2 regions of the Streptomyces sp. NPDC008086 genome follow, and region 2 is predicted to be linked to the other one. Evidence: predicted binding sites of a transcription regulator. Region 2 holds the regulator's gene; the other holds the start of a gene.

The links. Region 2 encodes HrcA, which represses chaperone genes, less so after heat shock. Its sites were predicted from a motif close to TTNGCACTCNGNNNNNCNGAGTGCNAA; they were not measured.
Region 1: a site for HrcA is predicted at 7,095-7,121, ahead of groL (chaperonin GroEL). Genes of this name have one in related genera too.

What each region holds. Positions count from the first base shown of each region.
Region 1 is NZ_JBIBIA010000006.1:167,114-181,994, reverse strand. It holds gene ACFZBP_RS22210 (hypothetical protein) at 1-834, shown strand, start outside; gene ACFZBP_RS22205 (Uma2 family endonuclease) at 894-1,574, shown strand; gene ACFZBP_RS22200 (hypothetical protein) at 1,698-2,273, shown strand; gene ACFZBP_RS22195 (MFS transporter) at 2,283-3,737, opposite strand; gene ACFZBP_RS22190 (NADH:flavin oxidoreductase) at 3,876-5,003, opposite strand; gene groL (chaperonin GroEL) at 5,345-6,967, opposite strand; gene ACFZBP_RS22180 (cold-shock protein) at 7,327-7,533, opposite strand; gene ACFZBP_RS22175 (MoaD/ThiS family protein) at 7,986-8,261, opposite strand; gene thrC (threonine synthase) at 8,356-9,654, opposite strand; SAM riboswitch class I at 9,673-9,811, opposite strand; gene ACFZBP_RS22165 (glucosyl-3-phosphoglycerate synthase) at 9,947-10,891, shown strand; gene ACFZBP_RS22160 (trehalose-6-phosphate synthase) at 10,987-12,507, shown strand; gene otsB (trehalose-phosphatase) at 12,495-13,337, opposite strand; gene ACFZBP_RS22150 (DUF3263 domain-containing protein) at 13,545-13,793, opposite strand; gene ACFZBP_RS22145 (extracellular solute-binding protein) at 13,824-14,881, opposite strand, start outside.
Region 2 is NZ_JBIBIA010000004.1:639,973-654,853, reverse strand. It holds gene ACFZBP_RS17105 (MFS transporter) at 8-1,243, shown strand; gene ACFZBP_RS17100 (adenosine deaminase) at 1,260-2,252, opposite strand; gene ACFZBP_RS17095 (ribonuclease Z) at 2,273-3,178, opposite strand; gene ACFZBP_RS17090 (histidine triad nucleotide-binding protein) at 3,185-3,538, opposite strand; gene ACFZBP_RS17085 (S41 family peptidase) at 3,851-7,063, opposite strand; gene ACFZBP_RS17080 (hypothetical protein) at 7,138-7,686, opposite strand; gene ACFZBP_RS17075 (VOC family protein) at 7,752-8,144, opposite strand; gene ACFZBP_RS17070 (16S rRNA (uracil(1498)-N(3))-methyltransferase) at 8,164-8,922, opposite strand; gene ACFZBP_RS17065 (nitronate monooxygenase) at 8,919-10,004, opposite strand; gene dnaJ (molecular chaperone DnaJ) at 10,209-11,345, opposite strand; gene hrcA (heat-inducible transcriptional repressor HrcA) at 11,346-12,362, opposite strand; gene ACFZBP_RS17050 (MBL fold metallo-hydrolase) at 12,523-13,260, shown strand; gene ACFZBP_RS17045 (DUF3097 family protein) at 13,303-14,118, shown strand; gene ACFZBP_RS17040 (Uma2 family endonuclease) at 14,096-14,674, opposite strand; gene hemW (radical SAM family heme chaperone HemW) at 14,775-14,881, opposite strand, start outside.

The DNA.
Region 1 (14,881 bases), on a different contig from region 2:
CCGCACCCAATGGCCAACCCGGGCTACGGAAAAAGGTCGGCGCCGGACCAACACCCCCGCACGAACCACGACTTCGCCGCACTCCCACCCCGGGAAGCCGCGATCGCCGCGTACATCGACCGCTTGCCCGACGGCGCCGACATCTCCGTAAAGACGCTGGCCAAGCAGCTCCCGTACGGACAGTGCGCGCTCCGCACGGCCCTCAACAACCTCCAGCGGGCAGGGCACTTGCGCCGAGGCCGCGAGCACCTGACCGCCGCGTCGGGCAGCGCCCGCTGGATCACCCGATCGTGGTTCTCCCGTACCGCACGCGACGACGCGTGGTGGGCTGCGTTCACGAGGGGTGACGTACCGCGGGAGCCCCCACCGGACGGCCCGCCCCGTCAGACCCGCTCCCGCGCCCACGTCCTGCTGGCCGCCCTCGGCCGCGAGGCCCCCGCGCTGTCGCTGTCGGCCGCCGAGTGCGCGATGCTCGCGCCGCTGGTCGCCGAGTGGTACGCGCGAGGCGCCACCGACACGGACGTACGCCGCGCCCTGACGACCGGCCTCCCGACCCCGGTCCACCACCCGGCCGCCCTGCTCCGCACCCGCCTCACCACCAAAATCCCCCCTGAACCGGCCCCGCCCCGTCCACCCCTGCGCATCCTGGAATGCGCCAAGTGCGGAGTCCCCGGCCGCCCGGAGGCCCTACCGGGCGGCGTCTGCGGAACGTGCCGGGGCGAAGGCGCCCCCAGTCGCCACCACGCGCCTCCGCAAGCCTCCACAGTCCAAGCCCGCGCGGCGGAAATCCGTGCCGCAATGGATCAACGACGACACGAAAGGACACCCGCGTGACAGCTCCCACGGTCCGGCGCCACCACTCCAGGGCAGGATGGGAGGAAGGAGGCGACGCCATGACCCCAGACACCGCTGAGCGCCCGCAGATGTCCGTCGAGGACTTCGATGAACTCGTCCGCAGGGCTCCGGAGGAGCTGCGCGACAGGCTGGAGTTCCTCGGCGGGCGGCTGTGCATCCGGCACGGGCCGCTCGACGTCGACGAATTCGAGGAGCTGGCCGCCGCAGCTCCGGAAACCGTGCGGCTCGAGTACATCAACGGAAGGGTCGTAGTCAAGGCCATGCCGGACGGCAATCACGGCGAGATCTTCATGTGGCTCGTGCGCCAATGCATGCAGCAACGGCCTGAGCTGAATCTCATGCCCGAGCGGGGCGTCAAGGCCGAGACATACCGCAAGGGCCGCGCCCGTACGGACGGGTTCCTGGCACCGGTGGGCCACTTCAAGGGTCATGGCGAGTGGTCGGCATCCGACGGCGCCCTCATGGCCGTAGAGATCACCTCTCACGACCGGGACACCAACCAACGCGACCGTATCGACAAGCCCGTCGGCTACGCAGGGGCCAAGATTCCCGTCTACCTCCTCATCGACCGCGACATCGACACCGTCACGGTGTACAGCGAGCCGAAGGACGGACGGTACCTCCAGGCATCGTCCTACCCATGGGGGTCCATCGTCGAGCTGCCCGCCCCCGTCGGCATCACCCTGAACACCGAGGAGCTCAAGGACTACGCCGACTGACGCCCGCACGGACCCACCGGGCCGCGGCCCGGTTGGAGGCAGAGCCTCCCCATGTGCATGCTGAAGGCTGCCCCCAGCACCCGAGCACGCCAGCCGGCCCCCGCAAGCCCCCGGAGCCACCCGATGAACCACGCCCAGCTGACCGCCCTCGGCCGAGCCCTCCGCCTCGTAGGCGAACACGGCGAATCCCTCACCGCCGACACCTCCGACGCCAAACTCCACGAGGTCAAGGCCGACCTCCGCCGCGCCCTCGATCTCCTCGACGAGAGCGTCACCAGCGCCGCCCCGACCACGCGCTGCCCGGAGCACCCGAACGGCCCGGTCGACACCGCCGCTCCCGACCTCTGCCTGCTCTGCGAGACGCGTCGCCGCGCGGCCCGCCGGGCCGAGTTCAACGGCTCCGGCCCGGCCGCTCCCTACGCCCCCGAGCACCCCGTCCCCTCCCGCTACGGAGTCCGGGGCGACCGCCCGCAGCCCCAGCAGCGCTGGCTGCCGGAGCTGTGGAACGGCCAGGAGTGGCAGCTGTGCGGCACCCCGCGCCGCGACCGCCGCGAGGCCGAGCTCTACCTCGCCGCCGCCCGCCGCGGCCCGCGCCCGGCGATGGCCTACCGGCTGGTGCACGAGTTCACCGACTACGAGGTGCTGCGCGTCTGGGGCACCCCGGTGAAGGTCGACATCGAGCCGCTCGGCAACCTGTAGTTCCGCCGGTTACCGCTTGGCCGCCCCCGCCGGTTCGGCCGAGCCCTCCGACCTCACCGGCTCCCCGTCCGCGGCAGCGGCCCCCTGCCGCGGGATGAACGACGCCACCACGAACGCCAGCAGCGCGGCTCCCGCACCCACGGCGAGGACCACCTTGAAGGCGTTCTCGGACGGCAGCGCGTAGCCGCCGAGGTTCGTCGTCATCTGGGCGAGGATCACACCGGCGACCGCACTCGCACTGGACGTGCCGAGCGAGCGCATCAGCGTGTTGAGGCTGTTCGCGGCGGCCGTCTCCGACGCCGGTACGGCGCTCATGATGAGGGCGGGCATCGAGCCGTAGCCGAAGCCGACGCCGGTGCCGATGACGCAGGCCACCAGGATGAAGTGCCAGACCTCGGACATCAGGACGATGTTGAGGCTGTAGCCGAGGGCGATGATCAGGACACCCACCATCAGCGTGACCTTCGGGCCCTTGGTCCGGGAGATCGCGGCTGACACCGGTGCCGTCGCCATCATCACCAGGCCGGACGGCGCCATGCACAGGCCCGCGACCAGCATCGACTTGCCGAGGCCGTAGCCGGTCTGCGCGGGGAGCTGGAGGAGCTGCGGGATGACCAGGCTCATCGCGAACATCGCGAATCCGACGGCGATCGAGGCCAGGTTGGTGACCAGGACCTGGCGGCGGGCCGTGGTCCGCAGGTCGACCAGCGGCTGCCCGGTCCGCAGCTCCCACCAGCCCCATGTCGGCAGGACGAGCGCGGCCGCGGTGAACAGTCCCAGCGTCGTGCCACTGCCCCAGCCCCAGTCGGCGCCCTTGGAGATGGCCAGCAGCAGACACACCAGGCCGACCGCCAGGCCCACGCCGCCGACCAAGTCGAACCGGCCGCCGGTGCGCACCTTCGACTCGGGCACGAACAGCAGCACGCACACCAGCGCCGCGACCCCCATGCCGGCCGACGTCCAGAACAGGACGTGCCAGTTGAAGTAGTCAGCGATCAGCGCGGCGGCGGGCAGACCGAGCGCACCGCCGATACCGAGGGAGGCGCTCATCAGGGCGGTGGCGGAGCCGAGGCGTTCGGCGGGGAGCTCGTCACGCATGATGCTGATGCCGAGCGGGATCACACCGGAGGCCAGGCCCTGGAGCACCCGTCCGACGATCATCGGAACCAGCGAGTCGCTCAGCGCGCAGACCACCGAGCCGGCCACCAGCAGCACGATGCTGACCAGCAGCATCCGCCGCTTGCCGTACATGTCGCCGAGCCGCCCCATCACGGGCGTGGCGACGGCCGCCGCGAGCAGCGTCGCCGTGACCGCCCAGGCCGTGTCCGACGCGGGCGCGTCCAGCAGCCGCGGCAGCTCCGGGACGATCGGGATGACCAGGGTCTGCATCAGCGAGACGACGATCCCGGCGAAGGCCAGCACCGCCACCACGGCATTCGTTCTCGGCGATGGGGGGTGGGACATTTCGGGGCCTCCGTCGGCGTACGGGCGCGAAAGCACGCGTAAGGCACGCGTGATTGACCGAGGCAACCTTAAGTCAGTTGATTGACTTACTCAAGCGAGGCAGGTCACCCCTCACGGGGAGGGATGACCGGACCTACGTCAGCTCAGGGTCTTCAGCGAGGCCGCGTCGTACGGCGCCAGCTCGTCGAAGCGGCCGCCCAGGACCTTCGCCGCCCACTGAGGGTCCTGGAGCAGCGCGCGGCCGACGGCGACGAAGTCGTACTCCTCGGCCTCCAGGCGGTCCAGGAGGTCGTCGAAGCCCTTGACCGTGGACCCCTCGCCCATGAACGCGCCGATGAAGTCGCCGTCGAGGCCGACCGAGCCGACGGTGATCGTGGGCTTGCCGGTGAGCTTCTTCGTCCAGCCGGCCAGGTTGAGGTCGGAGCCGTCGAACTCCGGGATCCAGTAGCGGCGGGTGGAGGCGTGGAAGGCGTCGACGCCGGCCGCGGCGAGCGGGGTGAGGATGGCCTCCAGCTCCTCCGGGGTCTCGGCGAGCCGGGCGTCGTAGGCCTCCTGCTTCCACTGCGAGTAGCGGAAGATGACGGGGAAGTCCGCGGAGACCCGCTCCCGTACGGCGGCCACGATCTCCGCCGCGAACTTCGTACGGGCGACCGGGTCACCGCCGTAGGCGTCGGTGCGGCGGTTGGTGCCCGCCCACAGGAACTGGTCGACGAGGTAGCCGTGGGCGCCGTGCAGCTCGACGCCGTCGAAGCCGATGCGCTCGGCGTCCGCCGCGGCCTGGGCGAAGGCGGCGATGACGTCGTCGAGGTCGCGCTGGGTCATCTCCTTGCCAGTGGGCTCGGTCTCACCGATGCGGATGCCGGACGGGCCGACGGCGGGGGCCTCGGGATACGGCGACTGGCCCTCCTTGCGCACCATGCCGATGTGCCACAGCTGCGGCACGATCGTGCCGCCGGCCGCGTGCACCGCGTCGGCGACCTTCGCCCAGCCGGCCAGCTGCTCCTCCCCGTGGAACCGCGGGACCCGGCTGCTCTGCCCGGCCGAGTCGTGCCCGACGTACGTGCCCTCGGTGACGATCAGGCCCACGCCGGCCGCTGCGCGCCGCGCGTAGTACGACAGCACGTCCTCGCCGGGGACGCCGCCCGGGGAGAACATGCGCGTCATCGGCGCCATCACGATGCGGTTCGGCACGGTCAGGCCATTGATGACGGTCGGCCGAGACAGAATCTGCGCCGCCCGGGAGGCGGCGGGCTGGGTGACGGTCACGTGGAGGGCTCCTTGGAACGGGGTTGCTTATACCGGTCAGTATGTGCACACGCATTGTTGCACCACATTAAGCAACGGCGAGTGTGATGCTGCGCATTCCCAAGGAGGGGGACAGGTTTCGTAGCGACGGCGGCTACACGAGGGCTGGTCGCGCAGTTCCCCGCGCCCCTAAAGGGGCGCTGGCTGCAGTGCCCTTCTTTTAGGGGCGCGGGGAACTGCGCGACCAGCCCCCACCGGCCCGCACCCGCCAAAACACCGAGGGCGGCACCCCCTGTCGCAACAGGAAGTGCCGCCCTCGGCAAGGACGTTGATCAACCGGAGGTCAAAGACCCCGAGGCCGATCAGAAGTCCATGTCACCGCCCGGCATACCGCCACCGGCAGGCGCGGCGGCCTTCTCCGGCTTGTCGGCGATAACAGCCTCGGTGGTGAGGAACAGCGCAGCGATCGACGCGGCGTTCTGCAGCGCGGACCGCGTCACCTTCGCCGGGTCGATGATGCCCTCGGCGACCAGGTCGACGTACTCACCGGTCGCGGCGTTCAGACCGTGACCCGGGGTGAGGTTGCGGACCTTCTCCACCACGACGCCGCCCTCAAGACCGGCGTTCACGGCGATCTGCTTCAGCGGAGCCTCGAGCGCGAGCTTGACCGCGGCGGCACCCGTCGCCTCGTCACCCTCGAGCTCCAGCTTCTCGAAGACACCGGAGGCCTGCAGCAGGGCCACGCCACCACCGGCGACGATGCCCTCCTCGACGGCCGCCTTGGCGTTGCGCACGGCGTCCTCGATGCGGTGCTTGCGCTCCTTGAGCTCGACCTCGGTCGCGGCACCGGCCTTGATGACGGCGACGCCACCGGCGAGCTTCGCCAGGCGCTCCTGGAGCTTCTCGCGGTCGTAGTCCGAGTCGCTGTTCTCGATCTCGGCACGGATCTGGTTCACGCGACCCGCGACCTGGTCCGAGGAGCCCGCACCGTCGACGATGGTGGTCTCGTCCTTGGTGATGACGACCTTGCGGGCCTTGCCCAGGAGGTCCAGGGAGGTGTTCTCGAGCTTGAGACCGACCTCCTCGGAGATGACCTCGCCACCGGTGAGGATGGCGATGTCGTTCAGCATGGCCTTGCGACGGTCACCGAAGCCCGGGGCCTTGACCGCGACGGACTTGAAGGTGCCGCGGATCTTGTTGACGACCAGGGTCGACAGGGCCTCGCCCTCGACGTCCTCGGCGATGATCAGCAGCGGCTTGCCCGACTGCATGACCTTCTCCAGCAGCGGGAGCAGGTCCTTGACCGCGGAGATCTTGGAGTTGGCGATCAGGATGTACGGGTCGTCGAGGACGGCCTCCATACGCTCCATGTCGGTGGCGAAGTACGCCGAGATGTAGCCCTTGTCGAAGCGCATACCCTCGGTGAGCTCCAGCTCCAGACCGAAGGTCTGGGACTCCTCGACGGTGATGACGCCTTCCTTGCCGACCTTGTCCATCGCCTCGGCGATGAGCTCGCCGATCTGGGTGTCGGCGGCGGAGATGGAGGCCGTGGAGGCGATCTGCTCCTTGGTCTCGACATCCTTGGCCTGCTCGAGCAGGGCGGCGGAGACGGCCTCGACGGCACGCTCGATACCACGCTTGAGGGCCATCGGGTTGGCGCCGGCGGCTACGTTGCGCAGACCCTCCTTGACCAGGGCCTGGGCGAGAACGGTCGCGGTGGTCGTACCGTCACCGGCGACGTCGTCCGTCTTCTTGGCGACTTCCTTGACCAGCTCGGCGCCGATCTTCTCGTACGGGTCCTCGAGCTCGATCTCCTTGGCGATGGACACACCATCGTTGGTGATCGTGGGGGCGCCCCACTTCTTCTCGAGGACGACGTTGCGACCCTTGGGGCCGAGCGTCACCTTGACGGCGTCCGCGAGCTGGTTCATGCCGCGCTCGAGGCCGCGCCGCGCCTCCTCGTCGAACGCGATGATCTTGGCCATGTGAAGTGGTCCCTCCAGGACTGGGGGTGATTCCTTCGGACCGCGCCCGCGCCCGCGACGGACGGCTCACATGCCTTGTGGTTCCTTGCCCCACCCGGCCTGCGGGCCTCACCGACCCGGTCCTTCTTTGTCACTCTCACCTTCAGAGTGCTAACGCCAATGATTAGCACTCGCCCCCGGAGAGTGCAAGGCGCCCTCGCGAAGCGAGGGCTCGATGTGGGGTGGCGGTCGGGCGACGGGCGGGCGCAAGCGGCTCTCGGGGATCGCCCCCCTGTGGCTGGGCACGGCGAAGGGCCCGCACCCCGGGAGGTGCGGGCCCTTCGAAGAAGAACGTCGCTGCTGTTAAGTCGACGCGTGCTTCAGCCGGTCGCCAGCCGGACCATGTCCGCCTGCGGCCCCTTCTGACCCTGCGAGATCTCGAAATCGACCCGCTGGCCCTCTTCCAGGGTGCGGTACCCGTCCATCTGGATCGCGCTGTAGTGGACGAAAACATCCGCACCACCGTCGACCGCGATGAAGCCGTACCCCTTCTCCGCGTTGAACCACTTGACGGTGCCCTGAGCCATGCCTAACTCCCCTATTACTGGCCCTTGCACAGATCCACACTTCGCGGATCCGGGTCAGACCTCACCCCCCATCGGTCGGGGGCGTGCGCCGGAACGCGTCGACCGCGGCTGAATGTATCTGCCCAACTGCCGTCTGCAACAGGTCAATCGGACGAGAAATCCGGGCACGACCGGTCGGGAATGTGGGGACAATTCCGCTGACTTCAGGTCAAGTCGGACCCGGCAAACGGAACAAAAGCCGCAAAAAACCCGCACACTTTGGCTACTTCTTGTCGGGCTCGCGGTGGAGATAAAGGGGCGCCGACCCTTGGATCGGCGACGCGTTCCCCAACTGTACCTCGCTCAACCACACAGAATTGCCCCCTCCGCTTCTCTCACGGAGGGGGCAATTCGATGAACTCTCGGTGACCGGGGTTACCGAAGGTAATGATCGGTCATTCGGTCAGCCTCGATCAGCCACCGGCGACGGCCGGGATGATGGAAACGCCCGCACCGTCCGGCGTCGCCGTCTCCAGCCCCTGCTCGAAACGGACGTCGTCGTCATTGACGTAGACATTCACGAACCGACGCAGCTTGCCCTGGTCGTCCAGCACCCGGGCGGCGATCCCGGTGTGGTTCTTCTCCAGTTCGGCGATGACCTCGCCGAGGGTGCCGCCCTCGGCTGTCACTTCGGCCTGGCCACCCGTGTAGGTACGCAGGATGGTGGGGATGCGGACGTTGACGCTCACGTATGACCTCCGGTCGGGTAGTCGCCCCTAGGGGCGCGGGGAACTGCGCGACCGGCCCCCACGGCCCGCAGACGAAAATCCATGGGACAGGCCCCTAGACGAGACCAGCCTCGCGGAACGAATCAAGGTTGGGACGAATGGTCGCAGTAAGCCCCGTACCGGCCACCGCGTCCAGCGTCTTGAGTCCGTCGCCGGTGTTCAGCACGACAGTCGTCAGGGTCGGGTCGAGCAGTCCGTTCTCGATCAGCTTCCGCGTCACGCCCACGGTCACACCACCGGCGGTCTCGGCGAAGATCCCCTCGGTCCGCGCAAGCACCTTGATCGCGTCGACGACCTGCTCGTCCGTCACGTCCTCCACCGCACCCCCGGTACGACGGGCGATGTCCAGCACGTACGGCCCGTCCGCCGGGTTGCCGATCGCCAGCGACTTGGCGATGGTGTTCGGCTTCTGCGGCCGTACGACGTCGTGCCCCGCCTTGAAGGCCACCGACACCGGCGAGCACCCCTCGGCCTGCGCACCGAAGATCTTGTATGGCTTGTCCTCGACGAGCCCGAGCTTGATCAGCTCCTGCAGCCCCTTGTCGATCTTCGTGAGCTGCGAGCCGGAGGCGATCGGGACGACCAGCTGGTCCGGGAGCTGCCAGCCGAGCTGCTCGCAGATCTCGTACGCGAGCGTCTTGGAGCCCTCGGCGTAGTACGGCCGCAGGTTGACGTTGACGAAGCCCCAGCCCTCACCGGCCGGGTCGCCGATCAGCTCGGAGCAGAATCGGTTCACGTCGTCGTAGTTGCCCTCGATGCCGACGAGCTCGCCGCCGTAGATCGCGGCCATGACGACCTTGCCCTGCTCCAGGTCGTGCGGGATGAAGACGCAGGAACGGAAGCCGGCCCGGGCGGCCGCGGCACCCACCGCGCCGGCGAGGTTGCCGGTGGAGGAGCAGGAGAGGGTGGTGAAGCCGAAGGCGCGGGCCGCCTCCAGGGCCTGGGCGACGACGCGGTCCTTGAAGGAGTGCGTGGGGTTGCCGGAGTCGTCCTTGATGAACAGCTTGCCGGCGTCCACGCCCAGCTCACGGGCGAGGTTGTCGGCCTTGACGAGCTGGGTCCAGCCGGGGTTGATGTTCGGCTTGGTAGCCACGTCGGCCGGGACGGGAAGGAGGGGCGCGTAGCGCCAGATGTTCGCGGGGCCCGCTTCGATCCGCTTGCGGAGCTCCTCGGTGTCGTAGGCCGAGAAGTCGTAGGCGATCTCCAGCGGGCCGAAACACTCCTCGCAGGCGAAGACCGGCCCGAGGGGCACCCGGTGACCGCACTCGCGACAGGAGAGCGCGGCGGCGGGGCCGAGGTCTACCGTGGAAGCGGTGGTGGAGTCGGTGGTGCTTGCAACAGTCTGCGCAGCCATGTGAGGCGAGGCCCTTTCTCCTCATCTTCCTCACGACGCATCTCGCCGTGAGACGGATTTGGCACCTTCCCTAGCCGGGAGCCTCGCGTGAACGAGACCGGCTGGAGGGTTGCCGGGGCTTCATCGGGCCGTATCCCTCTGCCCCTCTGGATGAGCGGTATGAAGTTGTGGTCGGCGGCCAACCAGGACATGCGATGGTCACCCGCGTTGTTCAAGACTGTAACCGACAACCTGGACAGTTGAGATAGTCGTCCGAACCGCGAGATGGATCACACGCGAAGGAGCCGCTTACGTGCTGGAAGAAGTCGAGCGCTGGCTGAGCACCCGCTCCTGGTCCGCGAGCGATCGCCCGCTCCACCAGATCCTGGCCGCCAAACAGCGTACGGGCCGGTCGGTCTCCGTCGTCCTGCCCGCGCTCGACGAGGAGGAGACCGTCGGCGACATCGTCGCGGTCATCCGTCACGACCTCATGCGGCAGGTGCCGCTGGTCGACGAGATCGTCGTCGTCGACTCGGGCTCCACCGACCGCACCTCCGAGGTCGCCGCGGCGGCGGGCGCGACCGTGGTGCACCGGGACGCGATCCTCCCGCGCGTCCCGGCCGTGCCCGGCAAGGGCGAGGTGCTGTGGCGCTCGCTGCTCGTCACGACCGGGGACATTGTCTGCTTCATCGACGCCGACCTGAAGGACTTCTCCTCCGACTTCGTCTCCGGCATCGTCGGCCCGCTGCTCACCGACCCCGAGATCGACCTGGTCAAGGGCATGTACGACCGTCCCCTGGGCGGTGCGGCGGGCCAGGGCGGCCGGGTCACCGAACTGATGGCCCGCCCGCTGCTGAACATGCACTGGCCGCAGCTGGCCGGCTTCGTGCAGCCGCTCGGCGGCGAGTACGCGGCCCGCAGGTCGCTGCTGGAACAACTGCCGTTCCCCGTCGGATACGGCGTGGAGCTGGGCATGCTGGTCGACGCCCTGCACCTGGTGGGCCTCGACGCGCTGGCCCAGGTGGACGTGGGCGTGCGCAAGCACCGCCATCAGGACGGCCAGGCCCTCGGCCGGATGTCCGCGGCGATCTATCGCACGGCCCAGCTGAGGCTGGCCCGGGGCCATCTGGTCCGCCCGTCCCTCACCCAGTTCGAGCGGGGCGAGGACGGTTTCGAGCCGCGTACGTACTCCGTGGACACGGAGGAGCGGCCGCCGATGGTGGAGATCGCGGAGTACGCGACGAGGAAGGTCGCGTGAACGACGGACACCCGCCGTATACGGGCCGGACGATGATGCGCCACTGAGCTGAACCGCACGTTTGAGCGTTTCCGAGCCGGGCTAGGTTGACGCGTATGGCTTCCACGCAGGGTGCTGCCGAACAGGGTGCTGCCAAGGTGCTGGTCGCGTCGAACCGCGGCCCGGTCTCGTACGAGGTGCAGGGCGACGGCTCGCTGCGCTCCAAGCGGGGCGGCGGAGGTGTCGTCTCCGGACTGTCGGCGATCGGGCCGGACGCGGGCGCCCTGTGGGTGTGCTCGGCGTTGTCCGACGGCGACCGGGAGGCGGTGCGGCGCGGGGTCGGCGAGGAGGGCGTGCGCATGCTGCCCATCCCGGCCGACGTGCACGCCGACGCGTACAACGGCATCGCGAACTCGGTCCTCTGGTTCGTCCACCACATGCTGTACCAGACGCCGCTGGAGCCGGTCTTCGACGCGGAGTTCCGGCGCCAGTGGGCGGCGTACGAGACCTACAACCGGGCGTTCGCGGAGGAACTGGCGCGGCAGGCGGCGCCGGGCGCGGCGGTGCTGGTGCAGGACTACCACCTGTGCCTGGTGCCGGGGATGCTGCGCGAGCTGCGCCCGGACGTGCGGATCGGCCACTTCTCGCACACGCCGTGGGCGCCGGCGGAGTACTTCCGGATGCTGCCGGACGACATCCGGTCCCAGCTGGTGTGGGGGATGCTCGGCGCGGACCGGCTGGCGTTCCTGACCTGGCGGTGGGCGTCCGGCTTCATGGCTTGCGCGAACGAGATCGACGCCGAGCGGATCCAGGTGTACTCGCCCGTGCCGAGCGAGCCGAAGCACATCGAGCACACCCCGACGGGCGCGCCGCCGCTGAGCACCACCTGGATCGGGGTGCACGGGCTCGGGGCCGACGCCGAGTTCCTGCGCGAGCGCTCCCGCCGGCCGGACGTCGAGGAGCGGATGACGGCACTGCGGCACGAGATCGGCACGGCACCGGACGGCTCCGCCCGCCGGACGATCGTCCGCGTCGACCGCACCGAGCTGTCCAAGAACATCGTGCGCGGCCTGCTGTCCTACCGGCAACTGCTCGACGACCACCCCGAGTGGCGGGAGCGGGTGGTGCACGTGGCCTTCGCCTACCCGTCGCGACAGGACCTGGCGGTGTACCGGGACTACACGGCGGAGGTCCAGCGGCTGGCGGACGAGATCAACTCCGCTTACGGGACCCCGACCTGGACCCCGGTCGTCCTCCACGTCAAGGACGACTTCGCCCGGTCGCTCGCCGCGTACCGGCTGGCCGACGTGGCCCTGGTCAACCCCGTCCGGGACGGCATGAACCTGGTCGCCAAGGAAGTACCCGTCGTCTCCGACGAGGGCTGCGCGCTGGTGCTCTCCCGGGAGGCCGGTGCCTACGAGGAGCTGCGCGACGACGCGATCACCGTGAACCCGTACGACGTGATCGACACGGCGCGGGCGCTGCACGAGGCGTTGTCCATGAGGCCGGAGGAGCGGGCGGAGCGGTCGAAACGGCTGGCCGCGGCTGCGACGGCGCTGCCGCCGGCTCGGTGGTTCCTGGACCAGTTGGACGCGCTCACGGATGAAGCGGCCGGGGAGTCCGGTCAGCCCGCCTGATCGGCGATGGCCGCCAGCAGGCGTACGACCCCCTGCGGGCCGTCGACCACGACGTCCGCCTTCTCCGACAACTCCGTGACCTCCTCGCTGCCGCTGCAGACCAGGAGGCCGGGGGTGCCGTCGGAACGGAGTTCCTCGACGGCGGCGTACGCGGGGAGGTCGCCGAGGTCGTCGCCGGCGTAGAGGACGGACTCGGCGCCGAGGTCGCGGGCGTAGTCCAGGAGGGCCACGCCCTTGTCCATGCCGGGTGGGCGCAGTTCGAGGACCATACGGCCCGGTTCGACGATGAGGCCGTTGCGGGTGGCGAGGTCGGTCAGGGGGGCGCGGAGGGTGTCGAAGGTGCCCTGGGGGTCGGGGGCGCGGCGGGTGTGTACGGCGAGGGCGTGTCCCTTGTCCTCGGTCCAGGTGCCGGTGGTGCCGATGCCGTCGAGGACGCCCGGCAGTTCGGCGCGGACGGCCGCGATGCCGGGGTGGGGTTCGGGAGCGGTGACCTTGCCGGTCGTGGCGTCCCAGCGTTCGGCGCCGTAGTGGCCGAGTACGACCAGGTGCTCCAGGCCGGGGGTGTCGGCGAAGCCGCCGTAGCGCACCGCGGTTTCGGCCGGTCGGCCGGTGATCACTGCCACGGCCGCGACGCGGGGGGCGAGGGCGGTGAGGGCGGGGACGGCCTCGGGGTGCGGCCTCGCCTTCTCGGGGTCCGGGACGATCGGGGCGAGGGTGCCGTCGAAGTCGAGGGCGATCAGTGCGCGGGCGGGGCGCCTGAGAATCGCGTCGAGGCCTGCGCGGCCGGGCCGGGTGGTGGGGGTCGGGAGAGCTTCCGTATGACTACCCATGCCCAGACTTTATCCGCCCCCGCCGCCCCTACCCGTCCCATCCTTCTGGGGCTCCGCCCCAGACCCCGCTCCTCAAACGCCGGAGAGGCTGAGTACTTCAGCCCGTCCGGCGTTTGAGGACGAGGCCCGGAGGGCCGACAGCGGGGGTCTGGGGGCGCAGCCCCCAGGGAGGGGACGGGTAGGGGCGGCGGGGGCGAGGAACGGGTGTCAGCGTTCGGCGCGGTGCTGTTCTCTCAGTCTCCGCAGGCGATTCACCGTCACCGGGTCATGGGCCAACGCCCGCGGGTCGTCCAGCAGAGCGTTCAGCAGCTGGTAGTAGCGAACCGGCGCCAACCCCAGCTCCTCCCGGATCGCCCGCTCCTTCGCCCCGGGCCCCGAGAACCCCCGCCGCTCCAGCGCGAGCACACCCCGCTCACGCTCGGCAAGGCCCTCCCGCTCAGTCGGCTCGTCACTCATGCCCCGCACACTAGCCCCCGCCACCGACACCTACTCCGCGCTCTCCGCCCGCGACGCGGTCGACTGGAGCTGCCCAAGAATCGCCGACGGACTCCCCCCGGAGGCCACCGCCCCACCGATCCGCTTCTTGACCCCCGCACTGACCGCGGCCCACGACGTCCGCCCCACCGGATACAGCTCGGAAAGCGACAGCTGCTCCAGGAACGGCTTGAGATCGGCGTCCTGAGGCGCCCCGCTCATCACGGTGGACGCGGAGTTCGTGACGGGCAGCAGGTCGTACTCCCGGGAGAAGTCGAGGACGTTCTCCTTGTCGTAGACGAAGTCGAGGAAGTCGCCCACCTGCTCGGCATGACCGTTCTGCTTGAACGCCGTCATCCAGTCGGCCACACCCATGGAGACCTTGGTCGGCCCCTCCCGCCCGGGCATCGGCACCATGCCGAACTTCACGCCCTTCTTGGCAGCCATCTGCATCAGGGAAGGGTGGCCGTTGAGCATGCCGACATCGCCCGCCGCGAACGCGGAGAACGCCTCGGCCCGGTTGAGCCGCCCCGGCGCGACCGGCCCGGTGAGCCCCTTGCCGACGAGGTTGTTCTTCAGCCAGTTGAAGGTGGCGACGTTCTCCGTGGAGTCGATGCTGTACGTGCCGAGCTCCGCGTCGGTGTACCCGCCCCCACCGCTGAGGAGCCACTGCATGGTCTCGGCCTGCGCCTCCTCGGGCCCGAGCGGCAGCGCGTACGGGTACTTCACGCCCTCCGCCTCGAGCGCCGCGGCGTCGGCGGCCAGCTCCCGCCAGGTGGTCGGCGCGGTGAGGCCGGCCTTCTGGAAGAGGGTCTTGTTGTAGAAGAGCAGCCGCGTGGAGGAGGCGAAGGGAATGCCGTACTGCACCCCGTTCACCTGCCCCGCGTCCGCGAGCTGCGCGACGAGGTCGGCCTGGACGGGGATGGAGAGGAGATCGTCCGCCTCGTAGAGGAGGTCCTTGGCGGCGTAGTCGGCGTACGCGCCGATCTGCGCCATGTCCGGCGCCTTCCCGGCGTCGACCATCTCCTTGACCTTGGCGTCGACGTCGTTCCAGGAGTACACGGTGACGT
Region 2 (14,881 bases):
AACGCCCGTGTTCGCCCCTCGCACCACTCCCCGGCCCCTCGTCGCCCTTTTCACGGCCGGGTACCTCGCTCCGTATCTGCTGCCTACGGTCGTCGGCAGACTCGACTCCGGACTTCCGCTCACCCCCACCCAGGCGGGTGCCGTCGGCAGTGCGCTGCTGCTGAGTTCGGCGTCGGCGGGCTTCCTGCTGGCCTCCCGGGTGGACCGGGTCGGGGCACAGCGGCTGGCCCGGATCGGCCTCACCCTGGCCCTGCTCGGCTACGGCGGCGCGGCGCTCGCCCACGCCCTGCCGGCCGTCGTGCTGGGCGTCCTGGTCGGCGGCTTCGGCTCGGGTACGGCGACCGCGGTGGCCGCCACCGGCATAGCCGCCCTGCGGGATCCGCACCGGGCCACCACGCTCGGTCTCCTGTGCGTCTCCGCGCTCGCGGGCGCCGTCTATCTGACGGTGCCGCACCTCGGCGCGGGCCATGGTCAACCGCTGGCCGCCATCGCCCTCACCGCGCTCGCCGTATGGCCGCTGACGGCCCGTCTGACGTCGAGCGGAGCCTCACAACCCCAGGCCCGGGCGGCCACCACCCGCCTCCCCCACCTCCGCCACGGCCTCGCCCTCGCCGCCTGCATGCTGTGCTGGTCCCTCGCCCAGAACTCCCTGTGGGGCGTCAGCGGCCGGATCGGCCTGACCCAGGCACAGCTGACGGAGGCGACGGTCGGCGCGGTGTTCGCCGTGGGCCTCGGCGCAGGCCTGCTGGGCGTGACCGGGGCGGGGGCGCTCGGCCCGCGCCTCGGCCGCGCGCTCCCCATCGGCGCCGGTACCGCCCTCATCGCCGTGTGCATCGCGCTCAGCGCGTCCGCGACCGACCTGACGAGCTTCGCGACCGGCGAGATCGCCTGGAACACGCTCTACCCGATCGTCCTGTCGTACGTCATCGGCCTCGCCGCCTCCCTGGACCCACGCGGCCGCTGGGCGGTCCTCGTGGGCTCGGCGTCCTCCCTGGGCACCGCGGCCGGCCCCCTGACCGGCAGCGTCCTGTCCGCCCAGGCCGGCTTCCCCACCATGGGCACGGTCCTCGCGACCGGCCTGCTGATCGTCGCCGTGCCCATGACCGCCGTGGCACTGGCCCGACGCCCGCAGGAGACGGTCGAGGTGGCCGAGGGCACGGAGATCATGGAGATCGTCGAGATCCCCCTGGACACCAACGAAGCCACCCCGGCGGCCCCGGACCGCCTGACCGCGGCGACCTGAACCGGCGTCGGCCCGGCTACCCGAACTCGTATGCCTCCACCTCGGCCAGATACCGCCCCCGCAGCTCCTCGTCGTCCTCCAGGAAGGAGGCGAGGAACGAGTTGCGGGCGAGTTCCCGCAGCCGATCCTCGGACAGGTCCAGGGTCTGGTGGACGGCGTCGAAGTTGTCGCCCGCGTAGCCCCCGAAGTAGGCCGGGTCGTCGGAGTTGACCGTGCACATCAGGCCGGCGTCGAGCATGGCGGGCAGGGGGTGGTCGGCGAGGACGTCGACGGTCCGCAGCCGCACGTTGGAGAGCGGGCACAGCGTCAGCGGCACCCGGTCCCGGACCAGCCGCTCCACCAGCGCCGGGTCCTCCATGCACCGCAGCCCGTGGTCGATCCGCTCGACGCCGAGGATGTCGAGGGCCTCGGTGATGTACGCCGGCGGTCCCTCCTCGCCCGCGTGCGCGACGCGGCGCAGACCGAGCGCGGCGGCGGCCTCGTAGACCTCGCGGAACTTCACCGGCGGATGGCCGACCTCGGCGGAGTCGAGGCCGATGCCCACGATCCGGTCGAGATACGGCTCGGCGGCCCGCAGCGTCGCCATGGCCGACTCGGCGGAGTCGTCGCGCAGGAAGCACAGGATGAGCCGGGTAGAGACCCCGTGGTTCGCCTCGCTGCTCCCCAGCGCCCGCCACAGCCCCTCGACAACCGTGCCCAGCTCCAGGCCCCGCTTGGTGTGCGCCTGCGGGTCGAAGAAGATCTCCGCGTGCCGCACGCCCTGCGCGGCCGCCCGGGCGAGGTAGGCGTTCGCGAGGTCCTCGAAGTCCCGCTCGGTGCGTAGGACCGCCATGAGCTCGTAGTACAGGTCCAGAAAGGACTGGAGGTCCTCGAACTGGTACGCCTTGCGGAGCTCGTCGGTGTCGACGTACGGCAGCTCGACGCCATTGCGCGCGGCGAGTTCGAAGGCGAGCTCGGGTTCGAGGGTGCCTTCGATATGGAGGTGCAGTTCTGCTTTCGGGAGAGGCATCAAAGCATCGTACGGGGGTATTACCGACGTTTCGGCAGCGGCACCCGCAGGAGGTCGTACGCCACCGTCAGCTCCCCGTCGAAACCGGCGTCCCGCGCCTGCCGCTCGAACTCGTCCGGCTCGCTGTAGCGCTGGCTGAAGTGGGTGAGCACGAGATGCCGTACGCCGCACTCCAGCGCGACGCGGGCGGCCTGACCGGCGGTCAGATGGCCGTGCTCGACGGCGAGTTCGACGTCGTCGTCCAGGAAGGTGGACTCGATGACGAGCATGTCGCAGCCGTCGGCGAGGGCGTACACCCCGTCGCACAGCCGGGTGTCCATGACGAACGCGAAACGCTGCCCGCGGCGCACCTCGCTCACGTCCGCGAGGGAGACCCCGCCGAACACGCCGTCCCGCTGGAGCCGCCCCACGTCCGGCCCCTTGATGCCGTGCGCGGCGAGGCGTTCGGGCAGCATGCGGCGGCCGTCGGGCTCGACGAGGCGGTAGCCGTAGGACTCGACGGGGTGCGACAGCCGGGCGGTCTGAAGCGTGTAGCCGCCGGTGTCGGCGATGACCCCGTCCTCGCTGACCGGGGCCTGCGCGAGGTCGACGGTCTCCCGGTAGGCGGTGGCGTACCGCAGCCGGTCGAAGAAGCGCTGGCCGGAGAGCGGGTAGTGGGCGGTGACGGGGTGCGGGACCTTGTCGAGGTTGATCCGCTGGATGACGCCGGCGAGGCCGAGCGAGTGGTCACCGTGGAAGTGGGTGACGCAGATCCGGTTCAGGTCGTGCGCCGCGACCCCGGCGCGCAGCATCTGCCGCTGCGTGCCCTCGCCGGGATCGAAGAGGATCCCTTCGCCGTCCCATCGCAGCAGGTAGCCGTTGTGGTTGCGGTGCCGGGTCGGGACCTGGCTGGCCGTGCCGAGGACGACCAGTTCACGTACGGACACGGCGAGTTATCCGGGGGGCCACTGCATGCCGCGGCCGCCGAGGACGTGGGCGTGCGTGTGGAAGACGGTCTGGCCTGCGCCTGAGCCGGTGTTGAAGACGATGCGGTAGCTCTCCAGCTTGTCCTCGTCCGCCACGGCCTGGGCTTCGCGCAGGACGTCGGCGGCGAGGGACGGGTCGGCGGCGGCGAGGGTGGCGGCGTCCCGGTAGTGCGCCTTGGGGATGACCAGGACGTGGGTGGGTGCCTGGGGGTTTATGTCCCGGAAGGCGACGGTCGTGTCCGTCTCCCGGACGATCGTCGCCGGGACGTGCCCTTCGACGATCTTGCAGAACAAGCAGTCGTCCTTCGATTCCCCTGCCATGCCTGTGCCTCCTCACGCCGGATGATCTCTTACGGGCATGCTATCGCCGGGGCCCCACCCTTCCCCGCCCTCGCCGCCCCTACCCGTCCCATCCCCGGTGGCTGCGCCCCCCAGACCCCCCTATCGGCCCTCCGGGCCTCGTCCTCAAACGCCGGACGGGCTGAGTGCCTCAGGGGCGCGGGGCTGTGTCGATATGCGGCTCCGCCGCGTGGGCGCGACCAGCCCCCACCGGCCCGCACCCGAAAGACGACCCGGGGTCGAAGGGGCGGAGCCCTGGGGATGGGACGGGTAGGGGCGGCGGGGGCGAAGAACTCACCGGTCCGGCAGCGGCGGTGCCGACTTGGCCGGCCGTTCCTCCAGCCCCGCCAACGCGAGCCGCACCGCCTCGTCCAACTGCGCGTCCCGCCCGGCCACCCAGTCCTGCGGACGCTGCACCACCTCCACGTCCGGATCCACCCCGTGGTTCTCCACGTCCCAGCCGTACCCCTCCAGCCAGATGGCGTACTTCGGCTGCGTGATCAGCGTGTCGTCGACCAGGCGATAGCGGCTGTCGATGCCGATGACACCACCCCACGTCCGCGTCCCCACCACCGGCCCGAGCCCCAACGCCTTGATCGCCGCGTTGACGATGTCCCCGTCGGACCCGGAGAACTCGTTCGCCACCGCGACCACGGGCCCGCGCGGAGCGTCCGCCGGATAGCTGTACGGCCGCATTCCGCGCGGCAGTTCCCAGCCCACGATCCGCCGTGCCAGCTTCTCCACGACCAGCTGCGAGGTATGCCCGCCGCCGTTCTCACGGACGTCCACGACAAGGCCCTCGCGGGCGACCTCGACCCGCAGGTCGCGGTGGATCTGGGCCCAGCCCGGAGCCTGCATGTCCGGCACGTGGAGGTAGCCGAGCCGACCGCCGGACTTCTCGTGGACGTAGGCCCGCCGGTCGGCCACCCAGGCGTGGTAGCGGAGCGGCTGCTCGTCGGCGATCGGCACGACGACCGCGTGCCGCGGCTCCCCGCCCCCGGCCGGTGAGACCGTCAGCTCCACCGCCTTGCCCGCCGTGCCGACGAGCAGCGGCCCGGGCCCGGTCACCGGGTCCACCGGCACCCCGGCCACCGCCAGGATCGCGTCCCCGGCCCGCACCGCGACCCCGGGCGCGGCGAGCGGTGCCCGGGCGTCGGGGTCGGAGGTCTCCGAGGGGAGGATCGTGTCGATGCGCCAACTGCCGTCCGGATGGCGGGAGATGTCGGCGCCGAGCAGTCCCTGCCGGGCCCCGCCGCCGTAGCCGCCGCGCCCGGCGACGTACGCGTGCGAGGTGCCCAGCTCGCCCTGCACCTCCCAGAGCAGGTCGATCAGATCATCGTGGGTGGCGACCCGGTCGAGCAGGGGGCGGTAGCGGTCCAGTACGCCCGTCCAGTCGACGCCGCTCATGTCCGGCCGCCAGAAGTGGTCGCGCATGATGCGGCCGGTCTCGTCGAACATCTGCCGCCACTCCGCCGACGGGTCGACCGTCTGCCGTACGCGCGTCAGGTCCACGGTGATGTTCGAGTCGCTGTCGTCGTCGCCGGAGGCCCGCCGGTCGCTGGGGACGACCTTGAGCCGGCTGTCGGTCCACAGCAGGACCCGCTTGCCGTCGCCGCTGACCTCGAAGTGGTCGGCGTCGTCGGCGAGATGCTCGACCCGCCGCTGGACGAGGTCGTAGCGCTCCATCTCGGTCTTGGGCTCGGGGTCGTCGGGCGTGGCCCGGGTGGTGCCGAGCGCGCCGCGCACGGGATGCCGCAGCCACAGCACGCCGTCCTTCGCGGCCCGCAGGTTGGTGTAGCGGGCCGCCTCGACAGGGAACGGCACGATCCGGTCGGCGAGCCCTTCGAGGTCGATGCGGGTGGTCGGGGTGCCCTCGCTGTCGGGGGTCTCCTCCTTGTCCGGCGCGTCGAAGGGCCGGCCGTGCCGCTGCGGACCGAAGGGGGACGGGGTGGTCGCGGCGAGGGTGATCAGGTGGGGGCGGGAGCCGACCACGAAGGCGAGGTCGAAGACGTGCTCGTCGTAGACGGGGTCGAAGGCCCGGGTGGAGAGGAAGACCAGGTGCTTGCCGTCCTGGGTGAAGGCGGGCGCGTAGTCCTGGAAGCGCAGGGGGGTCGCCTCGGAGACGGACAGGTCGGTGGTGTTGGCGAGCTTCAGCTGGGACAGCGGGCGCGGGCCGGGGTGTGACCAGGCGAGCCAGGCCGAGTCGGGCGAGAAGACGAGACCGGACACGTCGCCGTCGGCGCTGCGGTCGACCTCGCGGACCTCGCCGGACTCCCGTTCGACGAGCAGCAGCCGTCCGTCGTGCGCGGCGACCGCGGCCCGGCTCCCGTCGGGTGCCATGGCGAGCTCCAGGACCCGGCCCAGCTGTCCGGCGCCGAGCCTGCGCGGCGTGGCACCCGGTGCGAGTCCGGTCGCCGGGGCGAACTCCAGGGCGTCGTCGCCCTCCGCGTCCGTCACCCACACCACCCACTCCTCGCCCTCCGTCCGGAAGGTGCGCGGCAGCCGGGCCCGCACGCCGGGCTCGGCGGCGAGCGCGCGGGCGGGGCCGGAGCGGTGGGTGACCCAGTGCACGGCACCCCGCACGCAGACGGCGCTGCCGCGCGCGGTGTGGTCGGGCGCGGCCTCCCCGAAGGCGCGGGCGGCGTTCAGCTGGTACGCCTGCCGGTCGGTGCGCTGTCCGCCGAGCCGGATGTCGAGCCGGCGCGGCTCGGCCCCGTCGAGGTCGTCCAGGAGCCACAGTTCACCGGCGGACGCGTACACGACGCGGGTGCCGTCGCCGGCTGCGTGCCGGGCGTAGAACCCGTCGACAGGAGTGTGCCGTCGTAGGTCCGACCCGTCCGCGAGGGACGAGTACAGCGCGCCCACCCCCTCGTGGTCGGAGAGGAAGGCGATCCGGTCACCGGCCCACACGGGGTACTCGATGTTCCCGTCCAGGTCCGCGTGCAGCCGTACGAAGTCGCCGTCGCCCGCGAGGTCGATCCACAGCTTCCCCGCCGTACCTCCCCGGTAGCGCTTCCAGCGGGCGGCCTCCAGCCCCATCGGCGCGGAGGCGAGCACGAGCTGCGGCCCGTGCACGACGTCGGCGACGGGGCCGTACGGCAGGGTGGTGGCCGGGCCGCCGTCGAGCGGGACCGTGTGCGCCCACGTGCGGCGGCTGCCCGCCTGGCCCCGGGTGCTGATGGCGAGGATCCGGCCGTCCGGGGTCCAGCCGCGCACCCGGGTCTGCCAGCTGCCCCAGTGGGTGAGGCGCCTGGCGGGGCCGCCGTCGACCGGCGCGATGTGCACCTCGGGGGCGCCGTCGCGGCTGGAGGTCCAGGCGACGGTCGTGCCGTCGGGCGAGATGCGCGGCAGGGTGACCGGCACGTTGTCGGCGCTGACCCGCCAGGCGCGGCCGCCGTCGAGCGGGGCGAGCCACACGTCGTCCTCGGCGGTGAAGGCGACCAGGTCACCGTGGAGATGCGGATACCGGAGATAGGAAGACGATCCGGGCGTCGCGGGCTGAGTCACCCGATCACCATAAGCAGGGGCGGCGTCCGGGGACAGACCTTTGGATCACTTGCCCAACTCGCGGCCGAAAGCGCTCACTTGCCCTCCGGCCAGCAGTTCGGGTGCTGCTTGCAGTAGACGGTCTTGGTGACGGTCACGGTGACGGTGGGCCCGGGCTGCTGTCCGCCGCCGGAGGGGTTGACCGGCGAGGGCGTGGCGTCGCAGTCGCCCAGCCCGTTGACGTGGAACCACTCCTTGCCGCCGATCTTGGCGACGAGGTCCCCGCGCACACAGGAACCGCTGACGGCCCGGGTGATCCGGCCGGTGACGACGATGTCCTTGCCGTCGGAGGTCTCGCCCTCGCAGTCGACCTTGACGACGGTGTTCGCACTCGCCGTCGCCGCGCCGGACTTGCCGTCGCCGTTGTCGTACGAGCCGGTGCAGTTGAGCCACTGCACGTCCGCCTTCTGCCGCTCCAGCTCCGCCGTCACGGTCTGGTCGGTGGTGAACGCCACGGTCGCGCTGCTGAGCCCACCGGGATCACAGGCGGTCATCGCTCCGACGGCGAGCACGGCCACTCCCACCGCGCCCGCCACTCGCGGGCGCCGGCCGGCACGGCCCCGAAACCTGCTGAAAGCCCCCATGAGAGGGCAGCCTGCCACTGTCCCGGCCGCCGCGGTAGAGCGCATACGGCCACTCCCCCACCGGATCAGGACCGCAACAGCAGCCACTCCTGAAGCTCCACCAGGTTGCCCTCGGGGTCCTTGAGATGGGCGACGCGCATCCGGTCCGTCATCGGGGCGGGCCCGTGCAGGACGGTCGCGCCGCGTGCGGTGACCTGCGCGCAGTAGGCGTCCAGGTCGTCGACCCGCAGCACCACCAGGGACCGGTGGCCGGTGGCCGCGGCACCGAGTTCGCCCAGCACCTCGGCCATCATCGCCCGGTCCTGCAGGGCGATACCGGCCGAGCCGGTGGCGGGGCTGAACTTCTCGTACGGCCCGTTCACCGCGCCCGACTGCGGCTTGAGGCCGAGGACGTCGGCGTAGAAGCGGTAGCAGGCCGGGAAGTCGCCGACCAGCAGTCGTACTTGGGCCAGTTCCACGGCGTAGGTACCTCCCGGGTCAGGACCAGCGGCCGGTGCGGCCGAGGAGCAGTGCCGTCGCCGCAGTTCCGGCGGTGGAGGTCCGCAGGACGGTACGGCCCAGACGGTACGCCTTCGCCCCCGCCTCCTCGAAGAGGGCCAACTCCTCGGGGCTCACGCCGCCTTCGGGTCCGACGACGAGCACGATGTCGCCCTCGGCGGGCAGTGCCGCCGTGGCCAGCGGCTCGCTGCCGTAGTCGCGGTCCTCGTGCAGTACGGCGGCGAAGTCGGCCCCGGCGAGCAGCGCCGCGACCTGCTTGCTCGTGGCCGCCTCCGCGACCTCGGGGAAACGCACCCGGCGCGACTGCTTGCCCGCCTCACGCGCGGTGGCCCGCCATTTGCCGAGGGCCTTCGCGCCCCGTTCACCCTTCCACTGCGTGATGCACCGGGCGGCCGCCCACGGCACGATCGCGTCGACGCCGGTCTCGGTCATGGTCTCGACGGCCAGTTCCCCGCGGTCGCCCTTGGGCAGGGCCTGGACGACGGTGATTCGGGGCTGGGCTGGCGGCTCGTGCGCGACGGCCCCCAGCTCCACCACCAGCCGGTCCTTGCCCTCGGCCGCCTTGACGACGCCCTCGGCCCAGCGTCCGAGCCCGTCGGTGAGGACGACGTCCTCGCCGGCCCGCAGCCGCTTCACCGAGACGGCGTGCCGCCCCTCCGGCCCGTCGAGGACGTACTCGCCGCCCGAGGGGGCGACACCACGCTCCAGGGAATCGACGACGAACACCGGTGCGGTCATCGGCCGGCACCGCCCCGCGGGAAGGCTGACAACGCTGTCGACGCCGCGGCCAGTTCGGCGGCCAGGACCTCGACCAGTTGCCCGGCGGGCAGGTCACGGGCCATGCGGTGCCCCTGTCCCGCCCACAGGGCCATGCCCTGCGGGTCGCCGGAGGAGGCGGCCTTCTTGCGCAGGGGTGAGGTGAGGTGGTGGATCTCGGGGTAGGCGGCGGGGGCGTACGGGCCGTGCTCGCGCATGAAGCGGTTGACCAGGCCACGGGCGGGGCGGCCGGAGAACGCGCGCGTCAGCTCGGTCCGGACGAACAGCGGGTTGGTCAGCGCCTGCTTGTGCACGGCGTTGGCGCCGGACTCCTGGGTGGCGAGGAAGGCGGTGCCGAGCTGGGCGGCGCTCGCCCCGGCCGCGAGCGCGGCGGCGATCTGGCTGCCCCGCATGATGCCGCCGGCGGCGACGAGGGGCAGGCTCACGGTCTCGCGGACCTGGGCGACGAGGGAGAGCAGCCCGATGCCGGTACCGTCGGTCTCCGGGTTGTCGCGATGCGTCCCCTGATGCCCGCCCGCCTCGACGCCCTGCACGATCACGGCGTCCGCACCGGCCCGCTGCACGGCGAGGGCCTCGTCCGGGGTGGTGGCGGTGACGAGGGTGAACGTCCCGGCGCGCCGCAGGGACTCCAGGACCTCGCCGCTGGGCACGCCGAAGTGGAAGGAGACGACCGGCACCGGGTTGTCGAGCAGCACCGCCAGCTTGGCGTCGTACCCGTCGTCCCGCCCGCTGTCCGGATCGCCCAGCTCGGTCTCGTACCAGGCGGCCTCACCGGCGAGCTGATGGGCGTAGACGTCCACCGCCGCCGCGTCCGCGTACTCGGGCTGCGGCATGAACAGGTTGACCCCGAACGGCCGCCCGGTCAGCCCCCTGAGCTGCTTGATCTCCTGGTACATCCCGTCGGCGGTCTTGTACCCGGCGGCGAGGAACCCCAGCCCACCGGCCTCGGCCACGGCGGCGGCGAGCTGCGGCACGGAGACGCCGCCTGCCATGGGGGCCTGCACGATCGGATGAGGGAAGAGATCGGTCAGCGCGGAGGACATGACGGCATGTTGTCACGTCCTCCGAACAAGTCCGAATCGGCCCTTCCCCTTGGCATAGGCCAACATTTTCCCAAGGGGATCAGCACCCGTCGAAGCAGGGCTCAGCGCCCGTTGAACGCGTCCTTCAGCCGCGAGAACAACCCTTGCTGCCCCGGCTGACTGTGCCTGCCCGGGGGACGACCCCCGGACCCCCAGCAGCTCACATCAGCGCCCGTTGAACGCATCCTTCAACCGCGAGAACAACCCCTGCTGCCCCGGCTGGAACTGCCCCTGCGGACGCTCCTCGCCGCGCAGCTTGGCCAGCTCGCGCAGCAACCGCTCCTGCTCGGGATCCAGCTTGGTCGGCGTCTGCACCTCGACGTGCACGATGAGGTCGCCGCGCCCGCCGCCGCGCAGATGGGTCACGCCCCGCCCGTGCAGCGGGATCGACTGACCGGACTGCGTGCCGGGCCGGATGTCGACCTCTTCCATGCCGTCCAGCGTCTCCAGCGGCACCTTCGTGCCGAGGGCCGCCGCCGTCATCGGGATCGTCACCGTGCAGTGCAGATCGTCGCCGCGCCGCTGGAACATCGAGTGCGGCAGCTCGTGGATCTCGACGTACAGGTCACCGGCGGGACCACCGCCCGGCCCGACCTCGCCCTCACCGGCGAGCTGGATCCGTGTGCCGTTGTCGACACCGGCCGGGATCTTGACGGTCAGGGTCCGGCGGGACCGTACCCGCCCGTCGCCCGCGCACTCGGGGCACGGCGTCGGGACCACGGTGCCGAAGCCCTGGCACTGCGGACACGGCCGGGACGTCATGACCTGGCCCAGGAAGGACCGCGTCACCTGCGACACCTCACCGCGGCCGCGGCACATGTCGCACGTCTGGGCGGAGGTACCGGGAGCGGCCCCCTCGCCGTTGCAGGTGTTGCAGACGACGGCCGTGTCGACCTGGATGTCCTTCGTCGTGCCGAAGGCCGCCTCGTCGAGCTCGATCTCCAGCCGGATCATGGCGTCCTGGCCCCGGCGCGTACGCGAGCGCGGACCGCGCTGCGACGCCGTGCCGAAGAACGCGTCCATGATGTCCGAGAAGTTCCCGAAGCCGCCGGCGCCGAAGCCGCCGGCTCCGCCGCCGCCCGCCTGGGACAGCGGGTCGCCGCCGAGGTCGTAGACCTGCTTCTTCTGCGGGTCCGACAGCACCTCGTAAGCGGCGTTGATCTCCTTGAACCGCTCCTGGGTCTTCGGATCCGGATTGACGTCCGGGTGCAGCTCGCGCGCGAGCCGCCGGAAGGCCTTCTTGATCTCTTCCTGCGACGCGTCGCGACGCACGCCGAGAACGGCGTAGTAGTCCGTGGCCACTTACGACTCCGCCAGGATCTGTCCGACGTACCGTGCCACTGCGCGTACCGCTCCCATCGTTCCCGGGTAATCCATGCGGGTCGGTCCGACCACGCCGAGCTTGGCGACTGCCTCGCCGCCCGAACCGTAGCCCACCGACACGACGGACGTGGAGTTGAGTCCCTCGTAGGCGTTCTCGTGCCCGATGCGCACGGTCATGCCCGAATCCCCGGCCTCGCCAAGGAGTTTGAGGAGCACGACCTGCTCCTCCAAGGCTTCCAGAACGGGCCGGATGGTGAGGGGGAAGTCATGTCCGAAGCGGGTGAGATTGGCGGTTCCGCCGATCATCAGCCGCTCCTCGTTCTCCTCGACGAGTGTCTCCAGCAGGGTGGAGAGCACGGCCGAGACGGTGCCGCGGTCCTCCAGGTCGAAGGCCTCGGGGAGGTCCTCGACGAGGGTCGGCACATCGCTGAAGCGCCGTCCCGCGACCCGGCTGTTGAGCCGCGCGCGCAGATCCGCGAGCGACCCTTCGCCGAAGGGGGCCGGGCAGTCGACCATCCGCTGCTCGACCCGTCCGGTGTCCGTGATCAGGACGAGCATCACGCGCGCGGGTGCGAGGGACAGCAGCTCGACATGGCGGACGGTGGACCGGGTCAGCGACGGGTACTGCACGACGGCGACCTGCCGGGTGAGCTGCGCGAGCAGCCGTACGGTGCGGGCCACGACGTCGTCGAGGTCCACGGCGCCGTCGAGGAAGTTCTGGATGGCGCGCCGCTCCGGCGGGGTCATCGGTTTGACGCCGGCGAGCTTGTCGACGAACAGCCGGTAGCCCTTGTCGGTGGGGATACGCCCCGCACTGGTGTGCGGCTGGGCGATGAAGCCCTCGTCCTCCAGGGCCGCCATGTCGTTGCGGACGGTCGCCGGGGAGACACCGAGGTTGTGCCGCTCGGTCAGGGCCTTCGAGCCGACCGGCTCCTCGGTCCCGACGTAGTCCTGGACGATGGCACGCAACACCTGAAGCCTGCGTTCACTCAGCAATCGCGCACACCTCCAGAAGTCGTTCCCTCGGCGCCTCGCCTGGCACTCTGCGCTGGTGAGTGCCAACCGTCCCCGGCCAGTGTACGGCGGTGGGGTACGCCCCGGGCAAGGCCGGTCACGCACCACCGTGCCCGACGGTGGTGTCGTTTAGCGTCGCGGTATGACGGTGACTTGGGAAGAGCTGGGGTGGGAACGGCTGGCGGCCGGGGTCGGCAGGTGCCGGCTGCCGGGCTGGGACTGCACGGCGGGGCTGGTCGTCGGGGACGGTGGCGCGCTGCTCGTCGACGCCGGGTCGAGCCTCGGGGAGGGCGCGCGACTGCGGACGCAGGCGCAGTGGCTCGCCGGTCACCGTGTGACTCATCTCGCGCTGACGCATCCGCACTTCGATCACGTCTTCGGGGCGGCGGCGTTCGCGGGGGCCGAGGTGTACGGGGCGGTGGGCATGGACACCGTGTTCGCGCACGAGCGGGCGGAGCTGCGCGCGGACGCCCTGCGCAACGGCCTGGACCAGGACGCGGCGGACGAGGCGGTCGACGCGCTGGTCCACCCGCGCCACCAGGTCAGCGGCGAGTGGACGCTCGACCTGGACGGCGGCCGGCAGGTCCTCCTGGCGAACGTGGGCCCGGCCCACACGGCCCACGATCTGGTCGTGCTCGTGCCGGCCGGGGTCTTGGGGGACCGGGAGGTGGTCTTCTGCGGCGACCTGGTGGAGGAGTCCGGTGAACCGCAGGCCGGCCCCGACGCCGTACCGTCGCACTGGCCGGCGGCCCTGGACCGCCTCCTGGAACTGGGCGGCGAGGACGCGCTGTACGTGCCCGGTCACGGTGCGGTGGTGGACGCGGGGTTCGTGCGAGGCCAGCGCGACGCGTTGGCCGCCCGCTTCGGCGTGTCGGGCTGAACGGCGGGACGCGCGGGCCGGGCTTCTCCTATCGTCATCCGAATGCGCCAGTACTCCCCCGACCTGACCCCGCCCTGGAAGAAGCCCAAGCCGGCCCCCGAGGTCCCGGCGGACCCGGGTCTGGTGGTGGAGGAGCCGGGCACGGGCTTCTGCGGCGCGGTGATCCGCTGCGAGGCGGGCACGGTGACGCTGGAGGACCGCTTCGGCAAGCACCGGGTGTTCCCGCTGGAGCCGCGTGGGTTCCTGCTGGAGGGCAAGGTGGTGACGCTCGTACGGCCCGCGGGGGCCGCGCCGGTACGCCCCACTCGTACGGCCTCCGGTTCCGTCGCCGTCCCCGGCGCGCGCGCACGCGTGGCCCGCGCCGGCCGTATCTACGTCGAGGGCCGCCACGACGCCGAGTTGGTCGAGAAGGTCTGGGGCGACGACCTGCGCATCGAGGGCGTGGTCGTGGAGTACCTGGAGGGCGTCGACGACCTGCCGGCGATCGTGGCCGAATTCGCCCCCGGCCCGGACGCCCGGCTGGGTGTCCTGGTGGACCACCTCGTGCCCGGCACGAAGGAGTGGCGGATCGCCGAGTCGGTGACCAGCGAGCACGCCCTGGTCGTGGGCCACCCGTACATCGACATCTGGGAGGCGGTGAAGCCGTCGTCCCTGGGGATCGCCGGGTGGCCGAAGGTCCCGCACGGGCAGGACTGGAAGACCGGGGTGTGCCGGGCGCTGGGGTGGCCGCCGGAGAACACGGGGGCGGTGTGGCAGGCGATTCTGAAGCGGGTGGGGTCCTACAAGGACCTGGAGCCGGAGTTGCTGGGGAGGGTGGAGGAGTTGATCGACTTTGTCACGGGTAGCGGTGGGGCCTGACGCTGGAGAACGTTCCGAACTCGGTGGTGTCGAGTTCGAGCCCGAGTTCCTCCAACGGCAGGGGCGCCCCGAACTTGGTGACCTGCTGCCGCTGGTAATCGGCGTTGTCTCCCCTCCCGACAGGCCTCGTCAGCAGGACGCACTGCGCCATGACCGGATCCACAATGAGGTAGACGGGCACCTTGCCGGCAGCGTAGATGGACCGCTTGATCTCGTAATCCCGTTGGACGCTGGTCTTGGAGACCACCTCGACAACCATCGTGATCAGCGAGGACGGCAGCAGGCGGCCCGAAGCGGGCCTGGCTTCGCGCTCAAGAACCACCAAGTCCGGCACTGGCTCACTGGCCTCATCGAGAATGTCGACGTCCTGGGTCTGTAGGCGAGACCACCGCTTACGTGGGATCTGGTCCAGCACATCTTCCACGATCATGTTGTGCACAAGATCAGGGCTGGCCATCATCACGATTTCCCCCCGGAGAAGCTCGACCTTGACGCCCTCGGGAGGGTCAAGCTCCTCGAAGTACTTGGTCATCCCACGCTCGTCCACAGCGGTCATCTCCGTGGCCCTCCACATCCGCCGCGTCCTTTTAGCGGCAGCCTACGGATCAGGTTAGGGACCGAACCGACGTTCCGCACCGATTCACACGTCCGAGTGATCAGTCCACCAAATCCCTGACCACCGCATCCGCCAGCAACCGCCCCCGCAACGTCAGCACCGCACGCCCCTCCGCATACGGCCCCTCCTGAAGCAGCCCCTCCCCCA